Regions from separate parts of the Kitasatospora sp. NPDC029312 genome, predicted to be linked through region 2. Evidence: riboswitches for the same ligand, from Rfam matches in the RefSeq annotation. Region 2 holds a riboswitch; the other holds the start of a gene.
What was found. A riboswitch is a leader RNA that binds a small molecule or an ion and turns the genes downstream of it on or off. The one in region 2 is predicted to bind glycine.
Positions count from the first base shown of each region.

Region 1: it holds a riboswitch for glycine, as region 2 does, so the genes downstream of both, gcvT (glycine cleavage system aminomethyltransferase GcvT) here and gcvP (aminomethyl-transferring glycine dehydrogenase) in region 2, are expected to answer to the same signal.

Region 1 is NZ_JBVHXY010000002.1:308,800-324,339, forward strand. It holds gene glgX (glycogen debranching protein GlgX) at 1-644, opposite strand, end outside; gene ACZ4WV_RS02860 (L,D-transpeptidase) at 838-2,073, shown strand; gene ACZ4WV_RS02865 (L,D-transpeptidase) at 2,286-3,539, shown strand; gene ACZ4WV_RS02870 (L,D-transpeptidase) at 3,734-4,954, shown strand; gene ACZ4WV_RS02875 (ATP-binding protein) at 5,105-5,650, shown strand; gene ACZ4WV_RS02880 (EamA family transporter) at 6,216-7,064, shown strand; gene ACZ4WV_RS02885 (L-serine ammonia-lyase) at 7,108-8,475, opposite strand; gene glyA (serine hydroxymethyltransferase) at 8,662-9,942, opposite strand; gene gcvH (glycine cleavage system protein GcvH) at 10,073-10,447, opposite strand; gene gcvT (glycine cleavage system aminomethyltransferase GcvT) at 10,569-11,690, opposite strand; glycine riboswitch at 11,922-12,026, opposite strand; gene ACZ4WV_RS02905 (enhanced serine sensitivity protein SseB C-terminal domain-containing protein) at 12,257-13,042, shown strand; gene ACZ4WV_RS02910 (enhanced serine sensitivity protein SseB C-terminal domain-containing protein) at 13,159-14,085, shown strand; gene ACZ4WV_RS02915 (ABC transporter permease) at 14,542-15,531, shown strand.
Region 2 is NZ_JBVHXY010000020.1:98,549-114,088, reverse strand. It holds gene ACZ4WV_RS18595 (MFS transporter) at 1-573, opposite strand, end outside; gene ACZ4WV_RS18590 (PRC and DUF2382 domain-containing protein) at 737-1,801, opposite strand; glycine riboswitch at 2,026-2,129, shown strand; glycine riboswitch at 2,131-2,263, shown strand; gene gcvP (aminomethyl-transferring glycine dehydrogenase) at 2,366-5,266, shown strand; gene ACZ4WV_RS18580 (DUF5999 family protein) at 5,434-5,625, opposite strand; gene ACZ4WV_RS18575 (hypothetical protein) at 6,107-6,679, opposite strand; gene ACZ4WV_RS18570 (glutamate-cysteine ligase family protein) at 7,054-8,559, shown strand; gene ACZ4WV_RS18565 (CPBP family intramembrane glutamic endopeptidase) at 8,636-9,424, shown strand; gene ACZ4WV_RS18560 (HAD domain-containing protein) at 9,402-9,974, opposite strand; gene ACZ4WV_RS18555 (dienelactone hydrolase family protein) at 10,168-10,869, opposite strand; gene ACZ4WV_RS18550 (sugar porter family MFS transporter) at 10,957-12,369, opposite strand; gene ACZ4WV_RS18545 (FMN-binding negative transcriptional regulator) at 12,484-13,143, opposite strand; gene ACZ4WV_RS18540 (pyridoxamine 5'-phosphate oxidase family protein) at 13,159-13,848, opposite strand; gene ACZ4WV_RS18535 (aminotransferase class I/II-fold pyridoxal phosphate-dependent enzyme) at 13,884-15,221, shown strand; gene ACZ4WV_RS18530 (GDSL-type esterase/lipase family protein) at 15,457-15,540, shown strand, end outside.

The DNA.
Region 1 (15,540 bases), on a different contig from region 2:
TGGGCCAGGCCGGCGTAGGTGCCGCGCAGGTGGGGCGGGATGTCGGGGTGACGCATCGTGAAGCCGCGGACGTGGAGTTCGTAGAGCACCGTCTCGGCCCACGGGGTCTTGGGGCGGTGGTCGTCGTACCAGTCGTCGTCGTCGTGGACGACCACGGATCTCGGGACGTAGGGGGCTGAGTCGCGGTTGTCCCGGACGGTGTCGGCGACGTCGGCCTCCGGCCAGTTGCGGACGGCGGAGCAGACGGCGTCGTGGGCGGTGTAGCAGCCGTCGACGGCCCGGGCGTACGGGTCGAGCAGCAGCTTCGCCGGGTTCCAGCGCGCGCCCGTCCACGGGTCCCAGCGGCCGTGCACCCGGAAGCCGTAGCGGGCGCCGGGGCGCACGCCGGGCAGGAAGCCGTGCCAGATCTGGAAGTCCTGCTCGGTGAGGCGGTGCCGGCTCTCCCGGCCGTCCTCGTCGAACAGGCACAGGTCGACGGCCTCGGCGCCGGCCGCCCAGAGCGCGAAGTTGGTCCCCTCGCCGCCGACTTGGTCGGTCCGGAAGCGGGCGCCCAGCGGCTGCCAGCTGCCGGGCCACGGTGGCTCGGCGGGGTGCGGGCCGCCGCCCGGCCGTACCCCGGCTTCCAGCTCCTGCCCTGACGCCATGGCCGTACCCTCCCTGGACGGGGTGTCCCGGACCCCGTTCACCTTCTCTTTCCCGGATTGGGCGGGGAGGAAGCCGCTGAACGGGGGCTTACCGGCGGATGGCGGGTGGGGGTCCGTATCCGGGGGCGCGCGGGGTCGTTGTTCCCGGCGTCGGACGCCCAAGGCGTGGGACCGAGTGGTGGGAGGCCCCGGGATGCGGCGCCGGGTTCGGGTGTGGGCACGGCGCGCGCTGGTGGCGGGCTGGTGCCTCATGGTGCTCACGGGGTGCGTCGACGGCGCCCCGCCGGGCGCCCCGGGCGGGGACGCGGCCCTGCCCGGGGCGTCGCGCACCCCGCCCCCGCCGCCCTCCAGGGCGGTGCTCACCGCGCTGCCCGCGGACGGCGCCCAGGACGTGCCGCCGGAGGGACCGGTGCGGGTGACCGCCGCCCAGGGTCGGCTGGTGTCGGTCCGGCTGGCCGACGCCAAGGGCGCCGAGCTGCCCGGCACGATCAGCCCGGACGGTGCCGGCTGGGCGCCGGACGGCCCGCTGCCCCTGGGCACCGCCTTCACGCTGGACGCGGTCGCCGAGGACGACCAGGGCCAGCGGGCGGCCCAGCACTCGGCCTTCTCGACCGCGGCCCGGGCGCACACCTTCGTCGCCTTCTTCACCCCGGAGGACGGTTCCACGGTCGGCGTCGGGATGCCCGTCTCGCTGCGCTTCAGCCGTCCGATCACCGACCGGGCCGCGGTGGAGCGGGCCGTTCGGGTCGCCGCCGACCCGCCGGTGCCGGTGGCCGCGCACTGGTTCGGCAACCAGCGGCTGGACGTCCGGCCGCAGCGGTACTGGGCGGCCGGCACCAGGGTCACCGTGGCGCTGCGGCTGAAGGACGTGCAGGGCGCGCCGGGGGAGTTCGGCAGCCAGAACCGGGACCTGCGCTTCACCGTCGGCCGGGCGCAGGTGTCCACCGTCGACCTGGACGCGCACACGCTGACCGTCCGGGCCGGTCCGGGCGGCAAGGTGGTCAAGGTGCTCAAGGTGTCCGGCGGCAGCCCCGAGCACCCCACCTACCGGGGGGTGCTGGTGGTGTCGGAGAAGTACAAGGTGACCCGGATGAACTCGCAGACCGTCGGGATGGGCGACGAGTACGACATCAAGGACGTGCCGCACGCCATGCGGCTGACCGCCTCCGGCACCTTCGTGCACGGCAACTACTGGGCCGACCCCGGGGTGTTCGGCACCGCCAACACCAGCCACGGCTGCATCGGCCTGGCCGACGCCAAGGGCGGCGCGAGCAAGGACACCCCGGCGGGCTGGCTGTTCGAGCACACCATCCCGGGCGACGTGCTGGAGGTGCGGGCCTCGGCGGGGGACTTCGTGCCGCCGTCGAACGGGCTGGGGGACTGGAACGTGCCCTGGGACCAGTGGGTGGCGGGCAGCGCCCTGCGGTAGCCCCGCAGGGCGGGGCAGGGCTGCCGGCGGCCCCGCGCCGCCCCTTCACCGCCGGTTCACCACCGCTCCACCCACCTCTCCCGAGGTTTCACTCAGACGGCCCAGCTATCCTGCTCCGGCGCGTCGGGCCCCGGCGCGAAAGATCAGCGCCCGGTGCAACTCCTGGAGGCACTCAGCGCGTCAAGAGAGTGAATACCGGGAGGGGAGATTCCGTGAAGACGGGTAAGGCGGCCGACGCCGCGATACGCACCGGCAAGCGCTACGGGCGCCGGGGCGCGATGGCGTTGGTCATGGGCGGGGTGCTGCTGCTCACCGCGGCGTGCAACGACGACAAGGGCGGCGGTTCGGGCGACGCCGCCGCGACGGCGCCGGCGGACGCGAACGCGACGGCCGCCCCGGGGGGCAACGCGGCCACGCCGAAGGCCTCGGCGGCCGTGCTCTCGGTCGAGCCGAAGGACGGCGCCCAGGACGTCGCGCCCAACGCCCTGCAGGTGTCCGTCTCGAACGGCAAGCTCACCACGGTCGAGGTGACCGACAAGAACGGCAAGCCGGTCGACGGCGCGATCACCGCGGACGGATCCGGCTGGAAGCCCTCGGCGGCGCTCGCCGTCGGCATGGCCTACAAGGTGAACGCTCAGGCGAAGGACGACGCCGGGCTGGTATCCGCGTCGACCAGCTCGTTCACCACGCTGACGCCGGGCAAGACGGTCGCCACCAACGACAACATCAGCGACGGCGCCACCTACGGCGTCGGCATGATCGTCTCGGTGAACTTCTCGAAGGACGTCAAGAACAAGGACGCCGTCCTCAAGGGCATCACCTTCGAGAGCAGCAACGGCACCGCGGTCAAGGGCCACTGGTTCGGCGACCGCCGGGTGGACTTCCGCCCCGAGCACTACTGGGCGCCGGGCACCAAGGTGACCATCAAGTACCGGCTGAAGAGCGTCGAGGTCGCGCCGGGCGTCTACGGCGACGTGGACAAGGACGAGCCGTTCACCGTCGGCCGGTCGATGATCTCCACCGCGGACGCCAAGACGCACCAGATGACCGTCGAACGGGACGGCAAGAGCACCACCGTCCCGGTCACCCTGGGCGCGGACGCCACGCCGTCCTGGGGCGGGACGATGGTGGTCATGGAGAAGGAGAAGGTCACCCGGATGAACTCGCAGACCGTCGGTCTCGGCGGCGAGTACGACATCCAGGACGTGCCGCACGCCATGCGGCTGACCACCTCCGGCACCTTCGTCCACGGCAACTACTGGGCCAGCCCGTTCGGCAAGACCAACGCGAGCCACGGCTGCGTGTCCATGCAGGACGTGAAGGGCGGCAGTGACACCTCGGTCGCGGGCAAGTTCTTCAACGACTCGATGGTCGGCGACGTCGTGAAGATCGTGAACACCAAGGAGAAGCCCGTCTCGCCCTCCAACGGGCTGGGCGGCTGGAACGTGTCCTGGGCCAACTGGTAGCCACCGGTGGCCCGGGAGGTTTGACGCCGGGCGGCCCGATCCTCACCCGTTGGGGTTCGGGCCGCCCGGTTTTCGGGCGGGCAGCCCCCCGAATGGCGCAACCTTTCCGGTGGCCGGGCGCGTGTACGGGGCGGGCCCGCCGGGTGCGCCGAGTGCGTCGGGTCCACGGGGAGTTCTGAGGGAGGGAGTCGACGTTGAGGTCGATACGCAGGGTGGTGACCGCCGGGCTGGTGGGCGGGGCGATGGCGCTGACCGCGGCTTGTGGCGGTGGCAGCGGGGGCGGGGGCGGAAGCGCCGCGAAGGCCGACCTGGGGGCCGGTGCGGCCGCCGCCAAGCCCGCCGCGGCGCCCACGAGTCCGGCGCCGAAGGTGTCGGCGGCGAAGGTGAGCATCGAGCCGGCGAACGGCGCGGTCGACGTGGCGCCGGGCGCGCTCAGGATCGCGGCGAGCGGCGGCCGGCTCACCACCGTCAAGGTGAGCGACAGGAGCGGCAAGGAGGTCCCCGGCACCATCGCCGCGGACGGCAGCAGCTGGACCCCGTCCACCGGCCTGTCGGTGGGCACCGCCTACCAGGTCAGCGCGATGGCCGCGGACGCCGGCGGCGCGGTCGCCACGGCGGACAGCAGCTTCACCACGCTGACCCCGGCGGCGCTGGCCAAGGCCGCCGACAACGTGGACGACAACGCCACCTACGGCGTCGGCATGATCGTCTCGGTGGACTTCAGCAAGGACGTCGAGAACAAGGACGCGGTCGCGAAGGGGATCAGCTTCGAGACCGACAACGGCACGGTGGTCAAGGGCCACTGGTTCGACGACCGCCGGCTGGACTTCCGCCCGGAGCAGTACTGGAAGCCGGGCACCAGGGTGACGGTGCACTACCGGCTCAAGAGCGTCGAGATCGCCCCTGGGGTGTACGGCACCGACCGGGACGAGCCCTTCACGATCGGGCGATCCCAGATTTCGACGGTTGACGCCGCCACGCACCGGATGACGGTGGTCCGGAACGGGCAGTCGAGCGACATCGACATCACCTCCGGGTCGCCCGAACACCCCACCTGGAACGGCACGATGGTGGTCATGTCCAAGGAGGGCACCGTGCGGATGCAGTCCAGCACCCTGCCCGGCATGACCGGCGCGCCCTATGACCTGCAGGTCCCGCACTCGATGCGGCTCACCTCCAGCGGGACGTACGTGCACGGCAACTACTGGAGCGACGCCTTCGGCGAGGACAACGTCAGCCACGGCTGCGTCGGCCTGAAGGACGTCAAGGGCGGCGGGGACGGCACCTCGATGGGCAAGTTCTACGACGGCTCGCTGGTCGGCGACGTGGTGATCGTGAAGAACTCCACCAAGAAGGACACGCTCGACCCGGCGAACGGGCTGAGCGGCTGGAACCTGTCGTGGAGCCAGTGGTAACCGGCAGGTAGCGGCCCTTCGTGGTCAACCCGGGCTTGACGCGCGCGGGCCCGGGTCGTCCTTTTCCTGCCGCGGGCATATGCCGACGCGGGCGAGATCGTTTGCTCATTGTCCGTACGCGGCTGCTTGCGTTCCGCAATGATGGTCCGCATGGCGGGTTGGGGCGAAACAGATCAGTCATCGGTTCCCGGGGCCGGCGTGGTCGCCGAGGCGTCCTGGATCGACGTCCACGGAGCGCTCTCGGCGCTCGAGCGGCTGAGCTCCGAGGAGCTGCAGGAGATGTATTCCGGCAGGCTGTGCGATCAGTCCGCGCCGAACGAGGTGCGGTTGCCGTCCCGGCCGGAGTCGGGCCCGGTGGCCCGTCGGCTGGTGCTGAACGTCCTGGAGTCCTGGGAGCTCCACCAGCACCTGGAGGCGGGCGAGTTGCTCACCAGCGAGCTGGTGTCCAACGCGGTGCGGCACGCCGCCGGGCGCACCATCGGCCTCCATGTCAGCCGCAAGCCCGGGTGGCTGAGGATCGAGGTCCGCGACTCCTCGCGCGCGCTGCCGTGCATGATCCTGGCCGAGGCCCGGCCGGTGAACGAGGGCGGCCGCGGGCTGAAGATCGTCGACGACCTGGCCGACCGGTGGGGCGCGGACCTGTTGCCGCGCGGCAAGGGCGTCTGGTTCGAGCTGCGGGTGCGCGACCGGCAGTGAGGCGGTGCCGCGTCGGGCCCGGGATACGCGCGGGGCCCCCGGATTCGCCGTGTTCCGGCGGATGGGGGCCCCTGCAAGTCATCGCGCCGGCCAAGGGGGTGCGTGCCGCGCGATGGGCGTCGGCAGTGCCAGGTCGGGCCCGCCGAAGTCGATGCCTCGACTATCGCACGATCTCAGCATGTGGGCAAACCGGTCGGCTTGGATTGCAAGGTTTGTAACCTAGTTCACCTTGAGAATTTGCATAGGTTAACGCGATTACCTGTGAATATTCATGATCGCACGGATCCCCTCACCGACCGCTACCATCGGGCCCGTGAACTCGTACTGGCGCGTCGCGCTGCCACCGCTGTCCGCCTGAGCGGGCGTACGCGCTGGTGAGCTGAACTCCCGACCCCGCCCGGCTTCTGCCGAGGCCCGGGGGCGGCGGTGTGCGCCCGTTTCGAAACCGACTCCTCCTGACGGATTTCGACGACGGAAGTTCACGACTGTGCCGAATCGTTTGTCTGCGCCCGCCCGTACCCCCTTGGCCCCCGCGGCCCGCCGCCTCCGCCCGCTCGACGGGCCGGTGCCCATCCTGGCCGCCGCGCTGCTCTGGGGCACCACCGGGACCGTCGGCTCGCTGGCGCCCGCCGCCGCCCCGGCGACCGGGATCGGCTCCGCCGCCCTGGTGCTCGGCGGGTTGCTGCTGTTCGTCACCGACCGCACCGCCCGGGTGCTGCCGCGGCGGTGCACGGTGCGCGAGCGGTGGCTCCTGGTGCTGGGGGCCGTCGCGGTCACGGGATACCCGCTCAGCTTCTACCCGGCGGTGGCCCGCACCGGGGTGGCGGTGGCCACGGTGATCGCGCTGGGGAGCGCGCCGGTGTTCACCGGGCTGCTCGGGTGGCTCGCCCGGCAGGGCCGGCCCGGTGCGCGCTGGGCCGGGGCCACGGCGCTCGCGGTGCTGGGCTGTGCGGTGCTGGTGCTGGGGCCCGAACTCGCCGGCGGCGGCGCGTCGACGGACCTGGTCGGCGTGCTGCTGGCGGCGCTGTCCGGGCTCTCGTACGCGGTGTACTCGCTGATCGGCGGCCGGCTGATCACGGCCGGGCACCCGTCCGGCGGGGTGATGGGCGCGATGTTCGGTGCTGCCGCGCTGCTGGTGCTGCCGGTGCTGGCGGCCGGCCCGACCGGCTGGCTGCTCTCGGTGCGCGGGGCGGGCGTCGTGCTCCACCTCGCGGTGATCACCACCTTCCTCGCCTACCGGCTGTTCGGCCACGGCCTGCGCCGCACCCCGGCCCGGACCGCCACCACCCTCACCCTCGCCGAACCCGCCGTCGCCGCCGTCCTCGGCGTCGCCGCCCTGGGGGAGCGGCTGCCGGCGCTCTCCTGGTGCGGCCTCGCGGTCCTGGCCGGCGGCCTGGCCTTCCTCGCCGGGTAGCCGGGCCGGCGGCCCCGGGGCGGACGGCCCGGGGCCGCCGGGATCAGCACTCGATGACGTTAACGGCGAGGCCGCCGCGGGAGGTCTCCTTGTACTTGATCTTCATGTCGGCCCCGGTCTCCTTCATCGTCTTGATCGCCTTGTCCAGCGAGACGTGGTGCCGCCCGTCGCCGCGCAGGGCCATCCGGGCCGCGGTGACGGCCTTGACCGAGGCCATGCCGTTGCGCTCGATGCAGGGGATCTGGACCAGGCCGCCGACCGGGTCGCAGGTGAGGCCGAGGTTGTGTTCGATGCCGATCTCGGCGGCGTTCTCGACCTGCTCGGGGGTGCCGCCGAGGACCTCGGCGAGGCCGCCGGCGGCCATCGAGCAGGCGGAGCCGACCTCGCCCTGGCAGCCGACCTCGGCGCCGGAGATGGAGGCGTTCTCCTTGAAGAGCATGCCGATGGCGCCCGCCGCGAGCAGGAAGCGGACGATGCCGTCCTCGTCAGCACCCGGGATGAAGTTCAGGTAGTAGTGCAGGACGGCCGGGATGATGCCCGCCGCGCCGTTGGTCGGCGCGGTGACGACCCGGCGGCCGGAGGCGTTCTCCTCGTTGACCGCCATGGCGTAGAGGGTCACCCACTCCATCGCGTTGGCCGGACCGATCCCCTCGGCGCGCAGCGCCCGGGCCGCGGCGGCGGCGCGGCGGCGGACCTTCAGGCCGCCCGGCAGGATGCCCTCGCGGGTCATGCCGGCCCGCACGCACTCCTGCATCACGGACCAGATCTCCAGCAGCCCGGCCCGGATCTCCGCCTCGCTGCGCCAGGCCTTCTCGTTCTCCAGCATCAGGCCGGAGATCGACAGCCCGGTCTCCCGGGTGAGCCGCAGCAGCTCCTCGCCGGTGCGGAAGGGGTAGCGCAGCACGGTGTCGTCGGGCTTGACCCGGTCCGCGCCGATCGCGTCCTCGTCCACGACGAAGCCGCCGCCGACCGAGTAGTAGGTCTTCTCCAGCAGCGTGGAGCCGTCCGCCGCGAACGCCCACAGGGTCATGCCGTTGGCGTGGTACGGCAGCGAGCGGCGCCGGTGCAGGACCAGCTGGCTGTCGGTGTCGAAGTCGATGGGGTGCTCGCCGAGCAGGGTGATCCGCTTCTCGGCGGTGATCCGCTCGACGTCCTTGTCGGCCTGGTCGACGTCGACGGTGCGCGGCGAGTTGCCCTCCAGGCCCAGCAGGACGGCCTTCGGGGTGCCGTGGCCGTGGCCGGTGGCGCCCAGCGAGCCGTACAGCTCGGCGCGCACGGCCGTGACCCGGGGCAGCAGGCCTTCCGAGCGCAGCCGGCGGGCGAACATCCGGGCCGCGCGCATCGGGCCGACGGTGTGGGAACTCGACGGGCCGATGCCGACGGAGAAGAGGTCGAAGACGCTGATGGCCACGGGGACGTCCTTGTCTGGTCTCGTGGAAGGACTGTGCTGCGGAAGGGGCGGGGCGGGGGCCGACACGGGACGGGGCACCGCGCGCACTGTCCAGTGTGCGCGGTGCCCCGGAGTCCCAGGTGCACCGGCGGAGTGAGGCCGGTCACCCGGGGCGGCCCTGTGCCCGGTGAACCGGACGGGGCCGGATCACTCCTGGTTGGCCAGGTTCGGGTAGAGCGGGTACTTCTCGGCCAGCGCGGTGGCGCGGGCCCTGAGGCCGGCGGCGACGGTCTCGTCGAAGGCGGGCTTGAGCGCCTCGGCGATGATGTCGGCGACCTCGCGGAAGTCCTCGGCCCGGAAGCCGCGGGTGGCCAGGGCCGGGGTGCCGATGCGCAGGCCCGAGGTGACCATCGGCGGGCGCGGGTCGTTCGGGACGGCGTTGCGGTTGACCGTGATGCCGACCTCGTGCAGGCGGTCCTCGGCCTGCTGGCCGTCGAGCCGGCTGTTGCGCAGGTCGACCAGGACCAGGTGGACGTCGGTGCCGCCGGACAGCACCGTGGCGCCGGCCTCGGCGACGTCCTCGCGCAGCAGGCGCTCGGCGAGGATCCTGGCGCCCTCGAGGGTGCGCTGCTGGCGCTCCTTGAACTCCTCCGAGGCGGCGACCTTGAAGGCGACGGCCTTGCCCGCGATCACGTGCTCCAGCGGACCGCCCTGCTGGCCGGGGAAGACCGCGGAGTTGATCTTCTTGGCGTGCTCGGCCTTGGACAGGATGACGCCGCCGCGCGGGCCGCCCAGGGTCTTGTGGGTGGTCGTGGTGACCACGTCCGCGTAGGGCACCGGGTTCGGGTGGAGCCCGGCGGCCACCAGGCCGGCGAAGTGCGCCATGTCCACCATGAGCAGGGCGCCGATCTCGTCGGCGACCCGGCGGAACTCGGCGAAGTCCAGCTGGCGCGGGTAAGCGGACCAGCCGGCGATGATCAGCTTCGGCTGGTGCTCCTTGGCCAGGCGCTCGACCTCGGCCATGTCGACCTGGCCGGTCTTCTCGTCCACGTGGTACGCGACCACGTTGTAGAGCTTGCCGGAGAAGTTGATCTTCATGCCGTGGGTCAGGTGACCGCCGTGGGCCAGGTTCAGGCCCAGGATGGTGTCGCCCGGCTGGATCAGCGCGAACATCGCGGCGGCGTTGGCCTGCGCGCCCGAGTGCGGCTGGACGTTGGCGTGCTCGGCGCCGAACAGGGCCTTGACGCGGTCGATCGCGATCTGCTCGACCACGTCGACGTGCTCGCAGCCGCCGTAGTAGCGGCGGCCGGGGTAGCCCTCGGCGTACTTGTTGGTGAGGACCGAGCCCTGGGCCTCCATGACCGCCACCGGGGCGAAGTTCTCGGAGGCGATCATCTCCAGGGTGGTCTGCTGGCGGTGCAGCTCGGCGTCGACCGCGGCGGCGATCTCCGGGTCGAGGGCGTGCAGGGACTGGTTGAGAACCGTCATGGTGTGGTCTTCCCGGGAGGAGGAGGATCAGGGGTGCCGTGCGAGCGCGCCCTCGCAAGGGGTGGTGCCGGGTGACGGCCGGGCGGTGGGGCGGGCCGGCGTGCGCGCGGCCCGCCCGGTCACGAACGGGTCAGGCCTTGACGAAGGCGTCGTACTCGTCCGCGCTGAGCAGCTTGCCGGTGGACTCCACCCGCACCTTGAACAGCCAGCCGCCCTCGAAGGGGGCGCTGTTGACCAGGCCGTTGTCGTCCAGGACGTCCTGGTTGACCTCGGTGACCTCGCCGGTCACCGGGGAGTACAGGTCGCTGACCGACTTGGTGGACTCCAGCTCGCCGCAGGTCTCGCCGGCGGTCACGGTGTCGCCGACCTCGGGCAGCTGCACGTAGACGATGTCACCGAGCGCGTCGGCGGCGTGCTGGGTGATGCCGATGGTGGAGACACCGTCATCAGCGGCGGTCAGCCACTCGTGCTCCTCGGTGTACTGCAGGTGCTGGGGGTTGCTCATGGCGTCATTCTCCAGGATGGGAAGCGGGTACGACGAAGCGGGCCGCCACGCGGACGGCTTCGACGTGCGGGTATGGGGAAAGCGGGTGCCGGCCGGGCCGCGCGGGCCCGGCCGGACGGACTCAGCGGGCGCGCTTGTAGAACGGCAGCGCCACGACCTCGACCGGCTCGTGCGTGCCGCGCACGTCCACCGCGACGGTGGTGCCGGGGGCGGCGTGGGCGGCGTCGACGTAGGCCATCGCGATCGGCTTGCCCAGCGTCGGGGACGGCGCGCCCGAGGTGATCCGGCCGATCGGGGCGCCCTCGGTGGAGACCACGGTGTACTCGGCGCGCGGCACCCGCTTGCCCTCGGACACCAGGCCGACCAGCACCTTCGGCGGGTTGGCCTCCGCCGCGGCGGCCGCCTGCTCCAGCGCCTTGCGGCCGACGAAGGCGCCGTCGTTGGTGGTCTTGTCGAAGCGGACGACCCGGCCCAGGCCCGCGTCGAAGGGGGTGAGGTCGGTGGACAGCTCGTGCCCGTACAGCGGCATGCCCGCCTCCAGGCGCAGGGTGTCGCGGCAGGACAGCCCGCACGGCACGAGGCCGCGGCCCTCGCCGGCGGCGGTCAGCGCCTGCCAGACGTCCTCGGCGTCGCCCGGGTGGCAGAAGATCTCGAAGCCGTCCTCGCCGGTGTAGCCGGTACGGGCCAGCAGCACCTCGCGGTCGGCCACCCGGGCCGGGAGGATCGCGTAGTACTTCAGGCCGGGCAGGTCGGCGTCCGTGGTCCCGGCCAGGATCGCGGTGGACTCCGGGCCCTGGACGGCGATCAGCGCGTAGGTGTCGCGGTCGTCGGTGACGACGGCGTCGAAGCCCTTGGCGCGGGCGATCAGCTCGTCCAGGACCAGCTGGGCGTTGGAGGCGTTGGCGACGACCAGGAAGGCGTCCTCGCGCAGCCGGTAGACGATCAGGTCGTCCAGGATGCCGCCGTCCTCGGCGCAGATCATGGTGTAGCGGGCGCGCAGCACGCCGAGCGCGGAGACGAAGCCGACCAGCGCGTGGTCCAGCATCTCGCCGGCCTGCGGGCCGGTGACGGTGATCTCGCCCATGTGCGAGAGGTCGAACAGACCGGCCTTGGTGCGGACGGCGAGGTGCTCCTCGCGCTCGCTGCCGTAGCGCAGCGGCATGTCCCAGCCGGCGAAGTCGGTCATGGTCGCGCCGAGGGCGCGGTGCAGCGCGTCGAGCGCGGTCAGGCGGAGGGACGACATGGCCAGGAACTCCTCGGTCGGGGCACTCAGGGGTGCACGCGCCGGGACCGGACCCGCTCGGGGACCGACCCTGCGCGCGGGCATGCGGCGGCGTGGGTCTCCCCATCTGTCGTCGAACCTGAGAGCTTCACCGCCCACCTGCCCGCAGCTGTTTCCAGCATCCAGGACAGCATGGCGGCTTGCACCGTGGGTGGGCGCGCGACAGGGCCGAGCGCCACTTTCCAGATGTGCCTAACCCGTGCGGTAGGGGGGCCTGAGAGATTCCGGGGAGGACTTGCTCCTTCGGCGCCGGCCGTACCGCCTGAGCGGCACTCCGGGCTCTCCCGCGCGGGTTCGAGCGGCCGGTATGGAGTTGTGGGGGCCCGCGGCGCATGCCGTCGGACGCGCACATCATGGCACGTCCACGCGCGCGGGGGGAGGGGGGCCCGGTCACCCCGCCCGATACCGAACCCCTGCGCCACCCGTGCCCCACCGGCACCCTGCCCGCGGCCTAGACTTCTGCGCGTCGGCGCAGCAGTGGGCGGCCGACCGGCACGAGGGCGGATCGGCGGCGCATGGAGTACCCGGTGGAGCAGCAGCAGGGGTGGGGCGGGCCGGAGTCGGTGCCGCCGGGCGGCGCCTGGCCGGCCAACGAGCTGGAGCAGGTGCTGACGGCCGCGCTGGGCGACCCGGGCGCGACGCCGCGGGTGATCGAGGTGCTGGCCCGCAGCCAGGTGTGGATCCCGCTGCCGGCCGGGGGCGATCCGGCCGGGCAGTCGCTGGACCTGCCGACCGTCGAACTGGCCGGGGAGCCGTACGTGCCGGTGTTCTCCTCACAGGAGGTGTTCCTGCAGCAGGCGCCGGGGATGGCCTTCGCGATAGCGCCGGCCTGGGAGTTCGCCCGAGGACTGCCGCTGGGCGTGGGCATCGCGGTCAACCCCGAGGCCGCGGTGGGCATCCCGGTGCCGCCGCAGGGCGTGGCCGAGCTGCGCCGCGGGCCGCGGGAGGACCGCTGGGAGCAGCAGCCGGCGGCGCCGACCGGCGGCCGGGTGGCGCTGCGCGAGCCGGTGCCGGGGGAGGACCCGGAGTACTTCCTGGCCGCCTGCCGGGCCGAACTGTCGGCCCTGCCGGGAGTGCTGACCGCGCGCCGGGCACTGGCCAGCATCGAGGGCGAGCCGACCGTGATGTTCGTGGGCGTCCAGTTGGATCCGGCCGCCCCGGCGGACCCGGGCGCGGTGAACGAGGCGCTCGGCCGGGCGCTGGGAACCGCGCCGCTGCCGGGCGGCGTCCACCTCGTGCTGCTCGACCTCGCCGAGGACCCGGTGGTCGAGTGGTTGCTCACCCGGGTACTGCCTTTCTACACGCGGATGTGAGCGGGGATCGTTCGTGAGCACGTCGCCGTGGCGGCGGCCGGTGCCGCGCCATAGGGTGCGTGCAGACGGCTGACGGGCCGGCTGGGTTGAGGAAAGAGGCGCGGCGAGGTGGGCGCATGAGTGCGGGAGCGGGAAGCGGTGGGCCGGGCCCCTGGGGCCAGGCGCCGGCCGGGCGCCCGGCGGATCCGGGCGCGCTGGAGCGCGCCCTGCGCGACGTCGCGCCGGAGCGTTACGACGCGTACGAGCGGCTGCTGCACGCGCTCGCCGACGGCCAGGTCTGGATGCTGCTCTGGCACGGCACGCCGGGCAGCCCGGACGCGCAGTACGGGAACATGGAGATCAGCGGCCACGGCTACGCGCCGGCCGTGACCTCGCCCGAGCAGCTGACGGCCTCCGGCTGGGCCCGAGCACACGAGGTCATCTCCGGGCGGGAGATCGCCGCCTCGCTGTACCGCACCCGCTGGGGCCTGTGGCTCAACCCGCACGCGCCCGGCGGCGGGGTCGGCGTGCCGTGGGCGGACCTGCGGCGGATCGCCGCCGGTCTGGACCGGCTGCCGGCCGGCCCCCTGAAGCTGAGCGAGCCGCAGGTGAACGCCCAGCAGTTCTTCGCGCTGCTGGAGCGGCAGGCCGGCGAGGTGCGCGCGGTGCGGGCGCTGCGCCGGGCCTGGGTGCGGCCGACGGTGGGGGAGCCGTACCTGGCGATCGGCCTGGACCTGTACGAGAGTTCGCCGCCGGCCGTGGAGGCGGTGCGGGCGCTGATGCAGCGGGCGATCGCGGTGGCGCCGGAGGGGCTCGCGGTGTCCACGGTGGCGATGGCGGACGAGTACGACCCGGTGGCGCTGTGGATGCGGGCCAACGCCCGGCCGTTCTTCGACCGGGAGGCGGGGCGGCCGCCGGCCGGCCCGTACCCGCCGGCGCCGTACCCGGCGCAGTCGCTGCCGGGGCAGCCGGCCGCGGCGTGGCCCTACGGCGCCCAGCCGCCCGCGCCGGGCTGGGGGCAGCCGCAGGCGCCTCGGTCGTGGCCCGGATACCCCGGACGCTGATTGCCGGAACAGCCGAAGGCATATTCGCGAAGCCGACTTGATTGACCATCAGGTCGGCTTCGGTGCTTTCCGGACGAATTTCCCGTCCCCGAAGTCCACCCATCTTGACATGCCTGTTACAGCCGTGTGAAGAGGGATATGCCGAAGACCGGGGACGTGCATGCACGCAGATCACAGTTGGGCATCTGTCGGTTGTCAGGGCTGGCGCAAGCCAGTTCGCATGACAGAGAGTTCTGCGCAACGCATCGCGCGTACTGGAAACCCCACAAAGGTGAGCGCGCACGCCGACAGCTCGACCACGCGACGCCCATCCCGCGTGGTGGCAGTGCCTGTGCACGACGCACTGCCGCGCGCACCCGCTCCTCCTAAGCACCTCCGCACGTCCGCAGCCGCACCGCCGAAGCCGGCGCCCGGCACCCGTGGGCCGGCCACCGTCGGCGAGGGGACCAACTGACCATGACCGCATCCGTGACCACCGCCGGGCACGAACCGGAGGCGCCAGCCACCGCGAGCCCGGCCAAGACGATCGAGGGCCGTTCCCTCGGTCGGATCGCCTGGACCCGCTTCAAGCGGGACAAGGCCGCCGTCGCCGGCGGCATCGTGGTGATCCTGCTGATCCTGCTCGCCGTGCTGTCCGGGCCGATCGAGGCCCTGTTCGGACTCGACCCCGACCAGCCGAACCCGGACCTGCTGGACGCCGACCTCGGCGGCCTGCCGCTCGGGGACTGGGGCGGGATGAGCGGGGACCACCTGCTCGGCATCGACCCGCTGCAGGGTCGTGACCTGCTCGCCCGGGTGGTCGACGGCTCCTGGGTCTCCCTCCTGGTCGCCTTCGGCGCGACCCTGCTGTCCAACACCCTCGGCACCGTGCTGGGCGTGATGGCCGGCTACTACGGCGGCTGGGTGGACAACGTGATCAGCCGCCTGATGGACGTCTTCCTGGCGTTCCCGCTGCTGCTCTTCGCCATCGCGATCTCCGCCTCGCTCCAGGGCGGCGCGTTCGGCCTGCACGGCCTCCCGCTGCACCTCATGGTGCTGATCTTCGTCATCGGCTTCTTCAACTGGCCCTACATGGGCCGGATCGTGCGCGGACAGACCCTCTCGCTGCGCGAGCGGGAGTTCGTCCACGCCGCCCGCAGCCTCGGCGCCCGCGGCCCGTTCATCCTGTTCAAGGAACTGCTGCCGAACCTGGTCGGGCCGATCCTGGTGTACTCGACCCTGCTGATCCCGACGAACATCCTCTTCGAGGCCGGGCTGAGCTTCCTCGGTGTCGGCATCCAGCCCCCGCAGTCCTCCTGGGGCGGCATGCTCGCCGACGCGAAGAACTACTACCAGGTGGACCCCCAGTACATGGTGGTACCGGGCCTGGCGATCTTCATCACCGTGCTCGCGTTCAACCTGCTCGGCGACGGGCTTCGTGACGCCCTCGATCCCAAGAGCAACTGACCCGGCGTC
Region 2 (15,540 bases):
ACGCAGGGCCACCAGGGCGATCGCGATCAGGCCGAAGACCAGGCCCATCCAGAAGATCGACTTGTAGTTCCAGTGCTCCAGCAGGAGGCCGGTGGCCACCAGGCCGAGGCCGGAGCCGACGCCCATCGAGGCGCTGATGGCGGCGACGCCGCCGGTCACCTTCCGCTTGGGCAGCTCGTCGCGGACGATGCTGATCGCCAGCGGCATCACGCCACCGCCGGCGCCCTGCAGGACGCGGGCGACGACCAGCCAGGTGAAGGAGTGGGTGCTGACCGCCAGGGCGGATCCGGCGACCAGGCCGGCCAGCGAGATGAGCAGCATGGGCTTACGGCCCCGGAGGTCGCCGAAGCGGCCCAGCAGAGGAGTCAGCACGGCTGCGGAGAGCAGGTTGGCGGTCATCAGCCAGGTGATGTTGGACGTGGAGACGTCCAGTTCCTTGGCCAGCGAGGGCAGGATCGGGACGACCGCGGTCTGCACCACGCTGAACGACAGCATCGCCAGGATGAGGGCCGGCAGGACCCGGGCGCTGCTCTGCTTCTCGGCCGCGGTGGTGGGCTGTGGTGCCTCACTCACGGTTGCTTCCTCCCGTACATAGTGAATGAACTGAAGTAAATATGCCCGGAGATACTTCAGAGTGTCAAATATCGAGCGGTTAAGGTTTGGCAAAGCGGGGTAGTGGGGCCGGACACGACGAGGGCCCCGGAGGGATTCCGGGGCCCTGGGGGAGTCGCGGGGGTCAGACGATGGGGTGCGGGGAGTCGTGGTGGGCGCCGTTCGTGGCCGGGGCGCTGTCGTCGTGGATCTCGACGTGCTCGCGGCGCAGTTCGTCCTGGACGACCTCCTCGGCGGTGTAGCGCTCGACGACCAGGCGCACCCGCTCGATCGGGGCCAGGTACTTGCGGACCACGGGGCGCTCCTCGCGGAGGGTGACCTCCTCGACGTCCTCGGCGATCTCCTTGTCGCTCAGGGTGGCGCGCTCGGCGTCGCTGACCGGCACGCGCTCCACGCGGACCCGCTCGCGGACCACCGGGACGCGGCGCTCGACCTGCTCGCTGGTCACGTACTTGCGCAGCTTCGCGGTGCCCAGGACGTGCCACTCGGTGGTGATGTCGAGCCGCTCCTCGCGACAGGTGATCTCGACCGGGGCCGTCAGGGCCGAGGTGCCGGCCTCGGCGGAAGGCGCGGGCGCCGGCGCGGGGGTGGGCACGGGGGCGGGCGCGGCCGGCGCGGGCTGCGGCCTCGGCTCGACGAGCGGGGCGGCCGCCATGGCGGGGGCGGAGGGGGTCGGCACGTGGGTCTCCGTGGTGGTGGTGTCGGTGCCGACGGTGCCGGGGGCGGCGACCGCGGTCGGACCCGGCTCGGCGGAGTGGAAGGCGAACGGCGTGGCGGTCGTGGTGGCCGCCGCCGCGACGACCGGCGTGTTGCCGAAGTCGAGGTCGGGCTGGTGGGCGGTCCGGGCGGGCTCCTCGGTGGCGGCGTGGGCGTCCACCGGGGTGTCGAGGCCGTAGTAGCGGTAGAGCTGGAGCTCCTGGGCCGGCGACAGGTGCTGGCCCACGCCGAAGTCCGGCGACTCCTTGACCAGCGACTTGTCGTAGGGCACCCGGAGCTCGTCACCCGAGAACTCGCTCGTGGTGAGCGGGACGAAGGCGTCCCGGCCGAAGATGCCGGTCCGCACGGCCGCCCATTCGGGCTGGCCGGTCGAGTCGTCCAGGTACACCTCGTCGACCGTGCCGATCTTGTCGCCGTTGCGGTCGACCGCCTTGTGGCCGATGAGATCCCGGGGGTCGATGTCGGTCTGCACTCTTTCCTCCAGTCCGCTGCGCCTACGGAACTCCCGCAGGTACGGCGGTCGGAGCACCCGTCCCGTCCGCCACTTCACACCAAAAGGCATGAATGGGACCGACGCGACCGGGGTGCGCCGGACGGGCTTGGTGCTGGGCCGTCCGGGGGACGCGCGTAGACCTCGAGTGACCAGACGCACCCGTGATCGGAAGGCCTCCCGCTGGTACCCTGGGCGGCGACCGCCGAGCCCGCTCGGGAGAGTCCACGACCGCGAAAACCGCTGGTCGGGGCGCCGAAGGAGCAAACCCTCCCCGGAATCTCTCAGGCATCCGTACCGTGCGGGCTAGGTCACTCTGGAAAGCAGGGCAGGATCGCCGGCGCGGAAGCCGACGATCACCACCCTCACCGACGGTGCAAGCCGACGAAGCGCCGACAGCGCGACGTGCGGGCGAAGCTCTCAGGTCCCGATGACAGAGGGGGAGGCCTTTCGGGTTCGTCCGCCCGAGCCGTTCCGCCGTCCGCAGCGGAAGGCCCGTCGGCGTGCGTGCCCCCGCCGGTCCGTGACCAGGAGGCCTCGACCACCATGAACGCCCAGCCGAACGCGGGACGCCCCACCGGCGCCTCGACCCTCACCGAGCTCGAGTCGGCCAGCCCCTTCGAGAACCGCCACATCGGCCCCGACGCCGCCGCCCAGGAGAAGATGCTGGCCTCCGTCGGCTACGGCTCCCTGGACGAGCTCGCCGCCACCGCCGTTCCCGAGGCGATCCGCTCCATCACCGCCCTGGACCTGCCCGCCGGCCGCAGCGAGGCGCAGGTCCTCGCCGAGCTGCGCGAGCTGGCGAGCCGCAACCAGGTGCTCCAGCCGATGATCGGCCTGGGCTACTACGGCACCTTCACCCCGCCGGTGATCCTGCGCAACGTCATGGAGAACCCGGCCTGGTACACCGCCTACACCCCGTACCAGCCGGAGATCTCGCAGGGCCGCCTGGAGGCGCTGCTCAACTTCCAGACCCTGGTCTCCGACCTGACCGGCCTGCCCACCTCCGGCTCCTCGCTGCTGGACGAGGGCACCGCGGCCGCCGAGGCGATGGCGCTGGCGCGCCGTGTCACCAAGGTCAAGGGCGGCGTCTTCCTGGTCGACGCCGAGACCCTGCCGCAGACCATCGCCGTGATCAACACCCGCGCCGTGCCGACCGGTGTCGAGGTCGTCGTCGCGGACCTGTCCGACGGCATTCCGGCCGAGGTCGCCGAACGCGGCGTCTTCGGCCTCCTGCTGCAGTACCCGGGTGCCACCGGCGTGGTCCGCGACCTCGCCCCGGTGATCGAGCAGGCGCACGGGCTGGGCGCGATCGTCGCCGTGGCCGCCGACCTGCTGGCGCTGACCCTGCTCAAGTCCCCGGGTGCGCTGGGCGCCGACATCGCCTGCGGCACCTCGCAGCGCTTCGGCGTGCCGATGGGCTTCGGTGGCCCGCACGCCGGCTACCTGTCGGTGCGCGCCGAGTACGCCCGCTCGCTGCCCGGCCGCCTGGTCGGCGTTTCCGTCGACGCCGACGGCAACCGCGCCTACCGCCTGGCGCTGCAGACCCGCGAGCAGCACATCCGCCGCGAGAAGGCCACCAGCAACATCTGCACCGCCCAGGTGCTGCTCGCCGTGATGGCCTCGATGTACGCCGTCTACCACGGCCCGGACGGCCTGGCCGACATCGCCCGGCGCACCCACCGCTACGCCGCCGCTCTCGCCGAGGGCCTCCGGGCCGGCGGCGTCGAGCTGCTGCACGGCGAGTTCTTCGACACCGTCACCGCCGTCGTCCCGGGCCGCGCCGCCGAGATCGCCGCCGCCGCCCGCACCCACGGCATCAACGTCCACCAGGACGGCGCGGACCGGATCTCCGTCTCCACCGACGAGACCACCACCCGCGAGCACCTGGCCGGCGTCTGGGCCGCGTTCGGCGTCCCCGCCGTGGAGGTCGCCGAGGCCGCCGAGACGCTGCCCGCCGCGCTGCTGCGCGAGGACGAGTACCTGACCCACCCCGTCTTCCACAGCCACCGCTCGGAGACCGCCATGCTGCGCTACCTGCGCCGCCTGTCGGACCGGGACTACGCGCTCGACCGCGGCATGATCCCGCTGGGCTCCTGCACCATGAAGCTCAACGCGACCACCGAGATGGAGGCGGTGACCTGGCCGGAGTTCGGCCAGCTGCACCCCTTCGCGCCGATCGACCAGGCCCAGGGCTACCTGACCCTGATCCGCCAGCTGGAGCAGCAGCTGGTCGAGGTCACCGGTTACGACGCCGTCTCGATCCAGCCGAACGCCGGCTCCCAGGGCGAGCTGGCCGGCCTGCTGGCCGTCCGCGCCTACCACCACGCCAACGGCGACACCCAGCGCGACGTCTGCCTGATCCCGTCCTCCGCGCACGGCACCAACGCCGCCTCCGCGGTGATGGCCGGCATGCGCGTGGTCGTGGTGAAGACCCTGGTCGACGGTGACGTGGACGTCGAGGACCTGAAGGCCAAGATCGAGCAGCACCGCGACAACCTGTCCGTGCTGATGGTCACCTACCCGTCGACCCACGGCGTTTACGAGACCCAGATCACCGAGATCTGCGCCCTGGTGCACGAGGCCGGCGGCCAGGTGTACGTGGACGGCGCCAACCTGAACGCCCTGGTCGGCCTGGCCAAGCCGGGCAAGTTCGGCGCGGACGTCTCGCACCTGAACCTGCACAAGACCTTCTGCATCCCGCACGGCGGCGGCGGCCCGGGCGTCGGCCCGGTCGCGGTGCGCGCCCACCTGGCGCCGTACCTGCCGAACCACCCGCTGCAGGAGGAGGCCGGCCCGGCCACCGGTGTCGGCCCGATCTCGGCCGCGCCCTGGGGCTCGGCGGCGATCCTCCCGATCTCCTGGGCGTACGTGCGGCTGATGGGCGGCGAGGGCCTGAAGCACGCGACCCAGGTCGCGGTGCTGAACGCCAACTACATCGCCAAGCGGCTGGCGCCGCACTTCCCGGTGCTCTACACCGGCCCGGGCGGGCTGGTCGCGCACGAGTGCATCATCGACCTGCGCCCGCTGACCAAGGAGACGGGCGTGACGGTGGACGACATCGCCAAGCGCCTGATCGACTACGGCTTCCACGCGCCGACGATGTCCTTCCCGGTGGCCGGCACGCTGATGATCGAGCCGACCGAGTCCGAAGACCTGCACGAGATCGACCGGTTCTGCGACGCGATGATCGAGATCCGCTCCGAGATCGACAAGGTCGGCTCGGGCGAGTGGGCGGCCGAGGACAACCCGCTGCGCAACGCCCCGCACACCGCCGCCACCCTGGCCGGCGACTGGGCGCACGGCTACTCGCGGCAGGAGGCGGTCTTCCCGGCCGGCGTGAACCCGGCGGACAAGTACTGGCCGCCGGTGAGCCGGATCGACGGGGCGTACGGCGACCGCAACCTGGTCTGCTCCTGCCCGCCGCTGGACGAGTACGGCGTCTGATCCCAGAACGGCGTCTGATCCCAGGGCGCGTACACAGGGCAGGGCCCCGGCAGAACGCTTCTGCCGGGGCCCTGTCCTGGGCGGCCCGGGCGTGCCCGATGCCGGTCAGTCGTTCCGGCGCCGGCCGGTCGTTCCGGCGCCGGCCGGTCGTTCCGGCGCCGGAGGTCTCAGGCCGCGTGGGCGACGGGGCGGCGCGGCGCGATCACCCGGCCGTCGGGCAGCAGCTCTCCGGTGTCCTCGAACAGGACGACGCCGTTGCAGAGCAGGCTCCAGCCCTGCTCCGGGTGGCAAGCCACCGGCACGGCCGCCTCGCGGTCCTCGGACTCGGCCGACGGGCATTCAGGACGGTGCTGGCACATACGCGTACCCTCGCTTCGCTCTGCGATCCTCCCCGTGGTGCGGTCCCGGAGGGTGCTGCCGTCCGGGGCCGCCGCGGTAGTCGGATCCTGTCCGCTACGCCGACCAGGTGTGGACCGGCGCTCAAGTGGGTAGGACAGGTGGTCCTTCCACGCTGGTTCCCAGTGTCGGCATCTGCGGACGCGCGCGCAGCGATTTGGTGACATGCGCCACAAGTCCCGGGCAGAGATCACCCGTTCAGGTGGGCCCGGGAGCAAAACACGCACCGATGGGCCAGTCGTGAGATGGCCTGGTGGGGCCATTGCGGATGGCCCCTGCGGGTGGTGGCCATTCGGGTGAGGCCCGGGGCGCGGGCGCGCATGGGGTCGGCCTGAGGCCCGGCCTGACGAAAGAGCCTGACGCAGGGCCTCACGCAGGGCGTGGTGAAGGGCCGCCGGGCGGGTGGCCCGGCGGCGGTGGACGGGGCCGCGCGGTAGCGCGGTCTCAGGTGGAGCCGAGCAGCACCGGCCGGGAGAGCGGGGCGCGGACGAGCAGCGGCAGCAGCTCGTCGGCCGGGTGGGCGCGGTGCGCGGTGACGCCGAGCGGAGCCGGGGCGAGCGGGATCAGCAGGTCGCCGGGCGGGCCGGCGTCGGGGCTGTGCAGCCAGAGCGCCGTCGCGTACTGGCCGGGGAAGGTGAGCAGCCGGGGCTGGCAGCGGACGCGGGAGCTCTGGGCGAGCTGCCAGGCCTCGCGCAGCGCGCGGACGGTCGACGAGAGGTAGGGGCCGGCGGTGAAGTGGGAGAAGGTGTGGCCTTCGGGGCTCTGCACCACCTCGGCGGCGGCGGTCACCTCGGCGCCGTCCTTGATCAGGAAGCGCCAGCCGGTCCGGCGGGCGGCGGTGAGCTCGGGGCGTGGCCCGTCCAGGACGTGCACCGCGAGCGGATGCGCGGGGAGCAGTGGTCCGGTCGGGTGACGCAGCGCTGCGGCGGCGGGCTGGCGCAGGGCGGTGTCCGAGTCGAGCGCGCCCAGGACCGCGCGCAGGGCGCTCGGTGGGGGCTGGGGGGTTTGCAGGGTCATGGCGGGGTCCGCCTCTCCAAGCGAGATCGGCGTGCGAGTGCGGCATACCGGCGTGGCGCGGTGCGTCGTCGGTGACGGGCCTGGCCGTGTCCGGTTGTGCAAGATCGCGGAGCCGGCGCGGTCGCCGCCGTCGAGGAGTGCCTCGTGGCGGGAGGAACCGGCCGGAGCGCAGTGCGGATTCCTCGAATTCATCGAACAAATGCGCAGGGTGATCTGTTTATCACAGGCCGTGGCGTCGGGCAAGTCCACAGATGCACTGAATGGGCGTCAGTTCCCTTGCATTGCAAGCCAGTACAAGCATTCGGGTATCGATCTTCGAGGTGGGCATGATGCTGGCACGGTCGGACGGCCGGGTGGGTCAGGAGGAGGGGACCGTGGGCGAGAAGGTCGTGGCGACTCGGGCGGATCTGGCGGACCGGCAGCAGTACCGGCTCAAGCTCCAGGCCTGCCTCGACGCGCTCGGGCGGATGCTGCGCGAGGACCGCTTCGACCGGCCGCGGGCGGTGATGGGCCTGGAGATCGAGCTCAACCTGGCCGACGAACAAGGCCTGCCGGTGATGCGCAACGCCCAGGTGCTCAGCGAGATCGGCTCCAGCGACTTCCAGACCGAGCTGGGCCGGTTCAACATCGAGGTGAACATCGTGCCGCATCGGCTCTGCGGGCACGTCTTCGAGGAACTGCGCGAGGAGATCGACACCGGGCTGCGCTACGCGGACCGGCGGGCGGTCGAGGCCGGCGCCCGGATCGTCATGGTGGGCATCCTGCCGACCCTGGAGCACGACCACACCGGGCTGGACGCGATGAGCCACAACCAGCGGTACAGCCTGCTCAGCGACCAGATACTGGCCGCCCGCGGCGAGGACATCGCGCTGGACATCGAGGGCGTCGAGCACCTCCAGCTCGAGTCGATCACCATGGTGGCGGAGGCCGCCGCGACCTCGCTGCAGCTGCACCTGCAGGTGACGCCGCAGCGGTTCTCCTCGGTGTGGAACGCCGCCCAGGCGATCTGCGGCCCGCAGCTGGCGATGGGCGCGAACTCCCCGTTCCTGTTCGGCCGAGAACTGTGGCGGGAGACCCGACCGGTGCTCTTCCAGCAGGCCTGTGACACCCGTTCGGCCGAACTCAAGGCCCAGGGCGTGCGTCCGATCACCTGGTTCGGCGAGCGCTGGGTGGACTCGGTGTACGACCTGTTCGAGGAGAACCTGCGCTACTTCCCGGGACTGCTGCCGATCTGCGACGACGAGGACCCGATGAAGGTGCTGACCTCCGGCGGGGCGCCCAGGCTCGCCGAGATGCGGTTGCACAACGGCACCATCTACCGGTGGAACCGGCCGATCTACGACGTGTCGGGCGGGGTGGCGCACCTGCGGGTGGAGAACCGGGTGCTGCCGGCCGGGCCGACGGTGGCCGACACCCTCGCCAACGCCGCCTTCTACTACGGGCTGGTGCGGGTGCTCGCCGAGCAGCCCCGGCCGGTCTGGACCCGGCTGCCGTTCGAGCGGGCGGACGAGAACTTCCGCCAGGGCGCCCGGTACGGCATCGACGCGGTGTTCCAGTGGCCGCGCTCCGGCCGGGCCGGCCGCGGTGGCGGGCTGCAGACGATCTCCGCCGTCGACCTGGTGCTGGGCGAACTGCTGCCGATGGCCTACCAGGGGCTGGACGAGTGGGGTGTCGAGCCCGCCGACCGGGACCGCTACCTGGGGATCATCGAGCAGCGCTGTCTGCGCCGGACCAACGGCGCGGCCTGGCAGAGCGCCACCTTCCACCGGCTGCGCGAGCAGTACGGGATGGACCGGCCGGCCGCGCTCGCGGCGATGACCAGGCGCTACGCGGAGCACATGCGCGGCGGCGAGCCGGTGCACACCTGGCCGGTGGGGTAGCCCGGCCGCTGTGTCAGGATGATCGCTCCGGCGGTCGGCCGACGGCCGGAGCGATCATCCGTCCGCTGGAGCGCCCGTGATCACCCGCCCGACCGCGCCGGAGACCGAGCAGACCACCCGCCGGCTGCTCGGCGTGGAGCTGCTGATCGTCCTCGGGCTCTCCCTCGGGGCCAGCGGGATCAGCGCGCTGATCAGCTTCGCGGGCTCGCTCACCGAACCGCTCCAGCTCGGCCAGCAGGTCGCCACGCTGAACGCCTCCCGCGCGCCCGGGCGGCCCTGGCTGGACCTGGTGTGGCAGCTGTACTACATCGGGCGCGGACTGATGCCCGTCGTTCTGGTCGGCTACCTGCTGGTGCGCGAGGGCACGTCGTTGCGGGTGCTGGGCTTCGACCTCGGGCGGAAACTGGGCGACCTCGGCCGGGGGGCGGCCGTCGCGGCGGCGATCGGGGGCACCGGACTGGCGCTGTACCTGGCCTCGCAGGCGGCCGGGTACAACCTGACGGTCGCGCCCTCGGGCCTGCCGGACGTGTGGTGGCGGGTGCCGGTGCTGGTGCTGTCGGCCTGGCAGAACGCGATCCTGGAGGAGGTCGTCGTCCTCGGCTATCTGCTGCGCCGACTGGGGCAGTCGGGGTGGTCCTGGCCGGCCGCGCTGGTGACGAGTTCGGTGCTGCGCGGCTCGTACCACCTGTACCAGGGGGTCGGCGGGCTGGTCGGGAACATGGTGATGGGGGCGGTGTTCTGCCTGCTCTACCGGCGCTGGGGGCGGGTGATGCCGCTGGTGGCGGCGCACGCGCTGATCGACACGGTGGCCTTCGTCGGGTACGCGCTGCTCGCCGGGCACGTCAGCTGGCTGCCGACCCCCTGACGGCGGAGCTCCCGAGCGCGGATCCGCCGAGCGGGGCTGGGCCGACCGTCGGCGACTGACCGCGCGGCGGCCGGGCCAGCAGCCGGTCGACGTGCCGGCGCTCCAGACCCTGGCCCGGGTCGATCGGCAGCAGCAGCCGGTCGCGGCGCCAGAGCGACCTGCGGACCAGCCGGGGCGGGATGACGTCGTCCACCCAGGCGAACGGACGGCCTCCGGCGTAGCGCAGCAGCGGCGCCCACTTGCGGGCGGAGAACAGCTCCATCAGCGGGACGCGTGGGTCTCCGGGCTGTGGGACGTATCCGGTGAAGCGCACGAAGGGCAGCGGGTCCAGGCCGATCGCCGGGGCGATGTGGGTGTTGGCGTGCTCCTCCCAGGTGGTGGCCCAGACCAGTTCGTAGGTGCCGGCGAGTTCGCGCAGCCACTGGCCGTGCTTGGCGGCGAGCAGGACGGCGTAGCCGAGCAGGGTGTGGGAGTCGAACCCGGCGTCAGGGTGCGGACAAACCGGGTTCAGCACTCCGTCGACGTCCAGGAACAGCAGTGGCTTCGGCACCGGTGGCCCCCAAGTGGATGGTGTGTCCTACCCGGTGGGACGAACCGGGGGCACCACTGGTTGCTCGGCGGCAGGCGCACGCGGGGCGCACAGGGCGCTCACGACGCGGGCGCGGGCGCGTGGACGGGCTCCGGTGCGTCCTGGGTGCCACGGCGGCCGCCCCGGCCCGGCTCGCCCAGGGGGCGGGGCGCCGTCAGCCGAGGTGGCCGTGGAGGAAGGTGACGGTGCGCCGCCAGGCGATCCGGGCCTGCAGGGCGTCGTAGGTGCCGAGGGTGTTCTCGTCGTTCATGAACGCGTGCCCGGCCGGGTAGAAGTGGATCTCCGGCCGGACGTCGGTGGCCTCACCGATCCGGATCGCGGCCTCGTCCACGGCGGACATCGGGATCGAGCCGTCGAGCTCGCCGAAGTGCCCGAGGACGTGGGCCGTCAGACCGCGGTAGTCGAAGTCCGGGTCCGGCGGGAGGCCGTAGAAGGAGACGACGGCGGCCACGTCGTCCCCGCACCGGGTGGCCAGCAGCAGGGCGAAGCCGCCGCCCATGCAGAAGCCGACCGCGCCGACCGCGTCACCGACCACGCCGTCCAGGGACAGCAGGTGGTCGACGGCGCCCGAGAGGTCCTCGACGGCCCGCTCGACCGGCAGCTCGCGCTTGAGGCGCGCGGCCTCGGCGCGGTCGTGGGTGGTGGCGCCGCCGAACAGGTCGGGGGCGAGGACGGTGAACCCCTCGGCGGCGAAGCGGTCGGCCATGTCCGCGATGTGCGAGGTGAGCCCCCACCACTCCTGCACCACGACCAGTCCCGGCCCGACCCCCTGCGGAGGGCGGGCCAGGTACCCGTGAGCCGTGCGGCCGTTGCTCGGGAAGGTGACGTTCTGCCGGGAGCCGCGCTGGTCAGGCATGGCTTCCTCTCGGTGGGTCGGGCCGCGCGCGGCATGGGTGCGTGCGGCGTGGGCGCGTGCGACGTCGTGCGTGCGGGGGCAGGCTGCTCAGCCCATCTCCTCCAGGGCGCGGCCCTTGGTCTCCCTGATGCAGAAGGCCACGAACGGGATGGAGAGCAGCGCGAAGGCCGCGTAGATCACGTACGTCGCGGCGAGGTTCCAGTCGGCGAGGTCCGGGAAGCTGACGGTGATCGCCCAGTTGGCGATCCACTGGGCCGAGGCGGCGACCGACAGGGCCAGCGCGCGGATCCGGTTGGGGAACATCTCGCCGAGCAGCACCCAGACCACCACGCCCCAGGAGAAGGCGAAGCAGAGCACGAAGACGTGCGCGGCGACCAGCGCGACGGTGGCGTGGGTGTTGTCGAGGGTCGCGGTGTCTCCCGTGCCGTGCCGGTAGGAGAACGCCCAGGCGGCCGCGCCCAGCGCGATCGCCATGCCGGTGGAGCCAGCCAGGGCCAGCGGCTTCCGGCCGATCCGGTCCACCAGTCCCATCGCGATCACCGTGCCGACCACGTTGATGATCGAGGTGGAGAGGCTGATCAGCAGCGAGTTGGACTCGTTGATGCCGACCGACTGCCACAGGAAGGAGGAGTAGTAGAAGATCACGTTGATGCCGACGAACTGCTGGAACACCGAGGCGCCGATGCCGACCCAGACGATCGGCAGCAGGCCGAAGCGGCCGCCGAGCAGGTCCCGCGGCCGGGGCTTGTGGGTGGACGCCAGCACCCCGCGGATCTCCGCCACCCGGGCGTCCAGGTCGACGGCCTCGCCCTCGACCTCGACCAGCACCTTGCGGGCCTGCGCCTCGCGGCGGTCGGCGATCAGATAGCGCGGGGACTCCGGGATGGCCAGCGCCATCAGGCCGTACACCAGGGCTGGGATGGTCTCGACGCCGAGCATCCACTGCCAGGCCTGGACGCCGCCGAGGTGGCCGGTGGACTCGCCGCCGGCGGCCTGGTTGAGCGCCCAGTTGGCGAGCTGGGAGACGGTGATGCCGAGCACGATCGCCATCTGCTGGAAGGAGGCGAGCCGGCCGCGGTAGGCGGTCGGGGCCACCTCGGCGATGTAGGTGGGCGCGATCACCGAGGCGATGCCGATCGCGATGCCGCCGATCACGCGCCAGCAGGCCAGCACCTCGATGTTCGGCGGGAACATCGAGCCGATGCCGCTGGCCGCGAACAGCACGGCGGCCAGCAGCATCGTGCGCACCCGGCCCAGGTGGTCGGCCAGCCGGCCGGCGGCCACCGCGCCGACGGCCGAGCCGAGCAGCGCGATGGCCACCACGAACGCGGTGGTGCCGTGGCCCACCGCGAAGTGCTTCTGGATGCCCGTCACCGCGCCGTTGATCACCGCGCTGTCGTAGCCGAACAGGAAGCCGCCCATGGCGGCCGCCGCGGAGATGAACACCACGTGCCCGAGGTGGGCCTCGCCGGAAGCCCGCTGATGGTGGATTGTGGACACACACGCTCCCCGAAGTCGACGGGCCCGCACCGACGGCAGGGCAGGGCTCGTCTCACATTCGAGCAGCGCGGCGGCCGAGCCGCCTCAGTTGAGGGCCGAACGGGTGACGCCGGGTCAGTCCTCGGCGCGCCCCGCGGCCGTGCGCCGTTGGTGACGCCGCAGCAGTTCCGTCCGGGCGCCGGCGTAGTGGTCGCGGCCGCGACCGGGGCCGGCGGCGCGTTCGGCGAGGCGCTCGGCGATCGCGTGCTGCGCCTCGGCGGGCTTCTTGTCGTCGTACTTGAACTTGGCCCGCACCTCCCGCACCGTCAGCCGGAGTCCGCGCAGCCCGGGCAGCTGCCGGGCGAGCTCGCCCCCGCCGGGGACCACCCGGACCTCCGGGGTCTCCGGCTGGAAGTGCGCCAGCTGGCGGTTGAGGATCTCCGCCTTGCCCGCGGCGGACTCGACGATCTCGGCGGTGCAGTGGAAGTGGACCGAGGCGTAGTAACTGGTCGGCGTGCCGGGCGCACCGCGCCAGTGGCCGGGGGCGAAGGCGTAGCCGTCGGTGACCGCGAGGGTGACGTTCGGATCGGCCCGGACGGCGGCCAGCAGCGGGTTGGGAGCCGCCAGGTGGAGCAGGATCTCACCGCGCTCGGCGTCCAGCAGGAAGTGCGTCGGGACCAGCACCGGGCCCGCGTCGGGGCCGCCGTTGGCGGCGAGCAGGCCGAAGTCGCGGCCCTGGGCCAGCCAGGCGCGCCATTCGTCCTCGTCCCCGCGGTCCCAGGACCTGATCAGCATCGGAACGACCCTTTCTCAGCGGGGGTAGCCGCGCAGGTGCGCGGGCAGCGGGACGGACTCGTCGTACGGAACGGGCGTGCCGTGCACGGTGGTGACCGGGATCAGGCCGGACCAGTACGGCAGGTCGGCATCCTCGGGGTCGTCGTCGGCGCCGTCCGCACGGGTCTTGGCCGAGACCTCGTCCAGCTCCAGCCGGATCACGGCCGTCGCGGCGAGTTCCTTGGCGTTGGCCGGGCGGACCTCGCCGGAGCGGCCGGGGACGGCGTGGTCGACCAGGGCGGCCAGTGCGGCGTCCAGCTCCTCGGGGTCGGTGACCTGGTGGGCGGTGCCGTGGGCGACCACCGAGCGGAAGTTGACCGAGTGGTTGAAGGCGGACTTGGTCAGCACCAGGGCGTCGACCTGGGTCACGGTGACGCAGACCGGCATGCCCTGGTCGGCGGAGGCGCCGCGCAGCGGACGGCTGCCGGTGGAGCCGTGGACGTACAGCCGGCTGCCGACCCGGGCGAAGATCGTCGGCAGCACGACCGGGGCACCGTCGGCCACGAAGCCGAGGTGGCAGATGTAGGCGCTGTCGAGGATGGCGTGGATCGCCTCCCGCTCCCAGGTGGCGCGGTCCTTGTACCGGGTCGGGGTGGTGCGGGGGGTGCGGGAGTAGGTGGCGCCGCTGCTGGGCTGCGTGGCGCCGTCGGTCGGCGTGTCCGGCATGACAAACCTCTATGTACTAGTGCATAATCTACTTTGTGCTAGGAGACTATCCGCTGAAAGGGCGTCGCGCCAGCGAAATCGCGGCCCACGTCGAGCAGGGCGTGAGCAGCGGGCGGCTCGCGCCCGGAACGGCCCTGCCCCCGCTGCGCGACCTGGCCGCCGAACTCGGCGTCAACCCCAACACCGTGGCCGCCGCCTACCGGCTGCTGCGCGACCGGGGCGTGATCGAGACGGCCGGCCGCAAGGGCAGCCGCATCCTGCCCCGCCCCGCGCTCACCCCCCGCGACCAGATCCGCATCCCCGTCCCCCCGCACGCCCGCGACCTGTCCGCCGGCAACCCGGACCCGGCCCTGCTGCCCGACCTCGCCCAGGCCCTCGCGGCCGCCGCCGAGGCCGCGAAGGCCGAGCCCGTGCTCTACGGGCACCCGGACGTCGACGCCGGACTGCTCGCGCTGGCCAGCGCCTCCTTCGAGGCCGACGGGCTGCCCGGCGGCCCGGTCGTGGTCGCCTCCGGATCCCTGGACACCATCGAGCGCACTCTCGGCGCCCACCTGCGCCCCGGCGACGCGGTGGCGGTCGAGGACCCGGGCTGGGGCAGCCTGCTCGACCTGCTGCCCGCGATGGGACTGCGGCCCGCGCCGGTGCGGCTGGACGACGAGGGCCCGCTGCCCGACTCGCTGGCGACGGCCCTCGCCGGGGGCGCCCGCGCGGTGGTGGTCACGAGTCGCGCCCAGAACCCGACCGGCGCGGCGCTCACCGCCCGGCGGGCCGAGGCGCTGCGGGCCGTCCTGGCCGGGCACCCAGGGGTGCTGCTGATCGAGGACGACCACGGGCACGGCATGGTCGACCAGCCGTACCACCCGCTGGCCGGCGCCGGGCCGCGGCACTGGGTGGTGGTGCGTTCGGCGGCCAAGGCGTACGGGCCTGACCTGCGGGTGTCGGTGGCGGTCGGGGACCAGGAGACGATCGCCCGGGTGGCCGGACGGCTACGGCTGGGCGCGGGGTGGGTCAGCCACCTGCTCCAGCGCACCGTCGCCGAACTGTGGCGCGGCGACGCGGCGCCGGTCGCGCGGGTGGCGGCCGTCTACCGGGAGCGGCGGGACGCGTTGCTGGGCGAACTGGCGGCACGTGGCATCGCGGCGCACGGGGAGAGCGGGCTGAACGTGTGGGTTCCGGTGCCGGACGAGACCTCGGCGCTGGCGGCGCTCGTGCAGCGCGGTTGGGTCCCGGCGCCGGGTGCGCGGTACCGGATCCAGTCGCCGCCCGGGCTGCGGTTCACCACGGCGCGGCTGGAGGCGGCCGACGCGCGGCGGCTGGCTGCCGACCTCGCGGAGGTGCTCGGATCGGGCGGGGCCGGGTCGCGGCTGGTGTGAGCGGGGCTGCCGGGGCTGCCGGCGGGTTCCGGGGGCGGTGACGCGGGCTGTCGGGGCCGCCGGGCGGGCTTGGTCCGAACCCGTCGGTAACAAATGCGGAAACCTGGCGCACACGCCTAGCGGCGGCGGCCGAGGCCATGTCATCTTCATCGCGCCACCGGCCGGCGGCTCACCCCCACCTACGCGTCTTCCCGTGCCCCACACGGCGGGGAGACCGAGCCGCAGGAGTTCCGTCGTGCCCGAAAACCGCTCGAGTGTCGCCCGCAGCGCCTCTCGACTCACCCGTCGGCTGCTCGCCGCAGCCTTCGCCCTGCCGCTG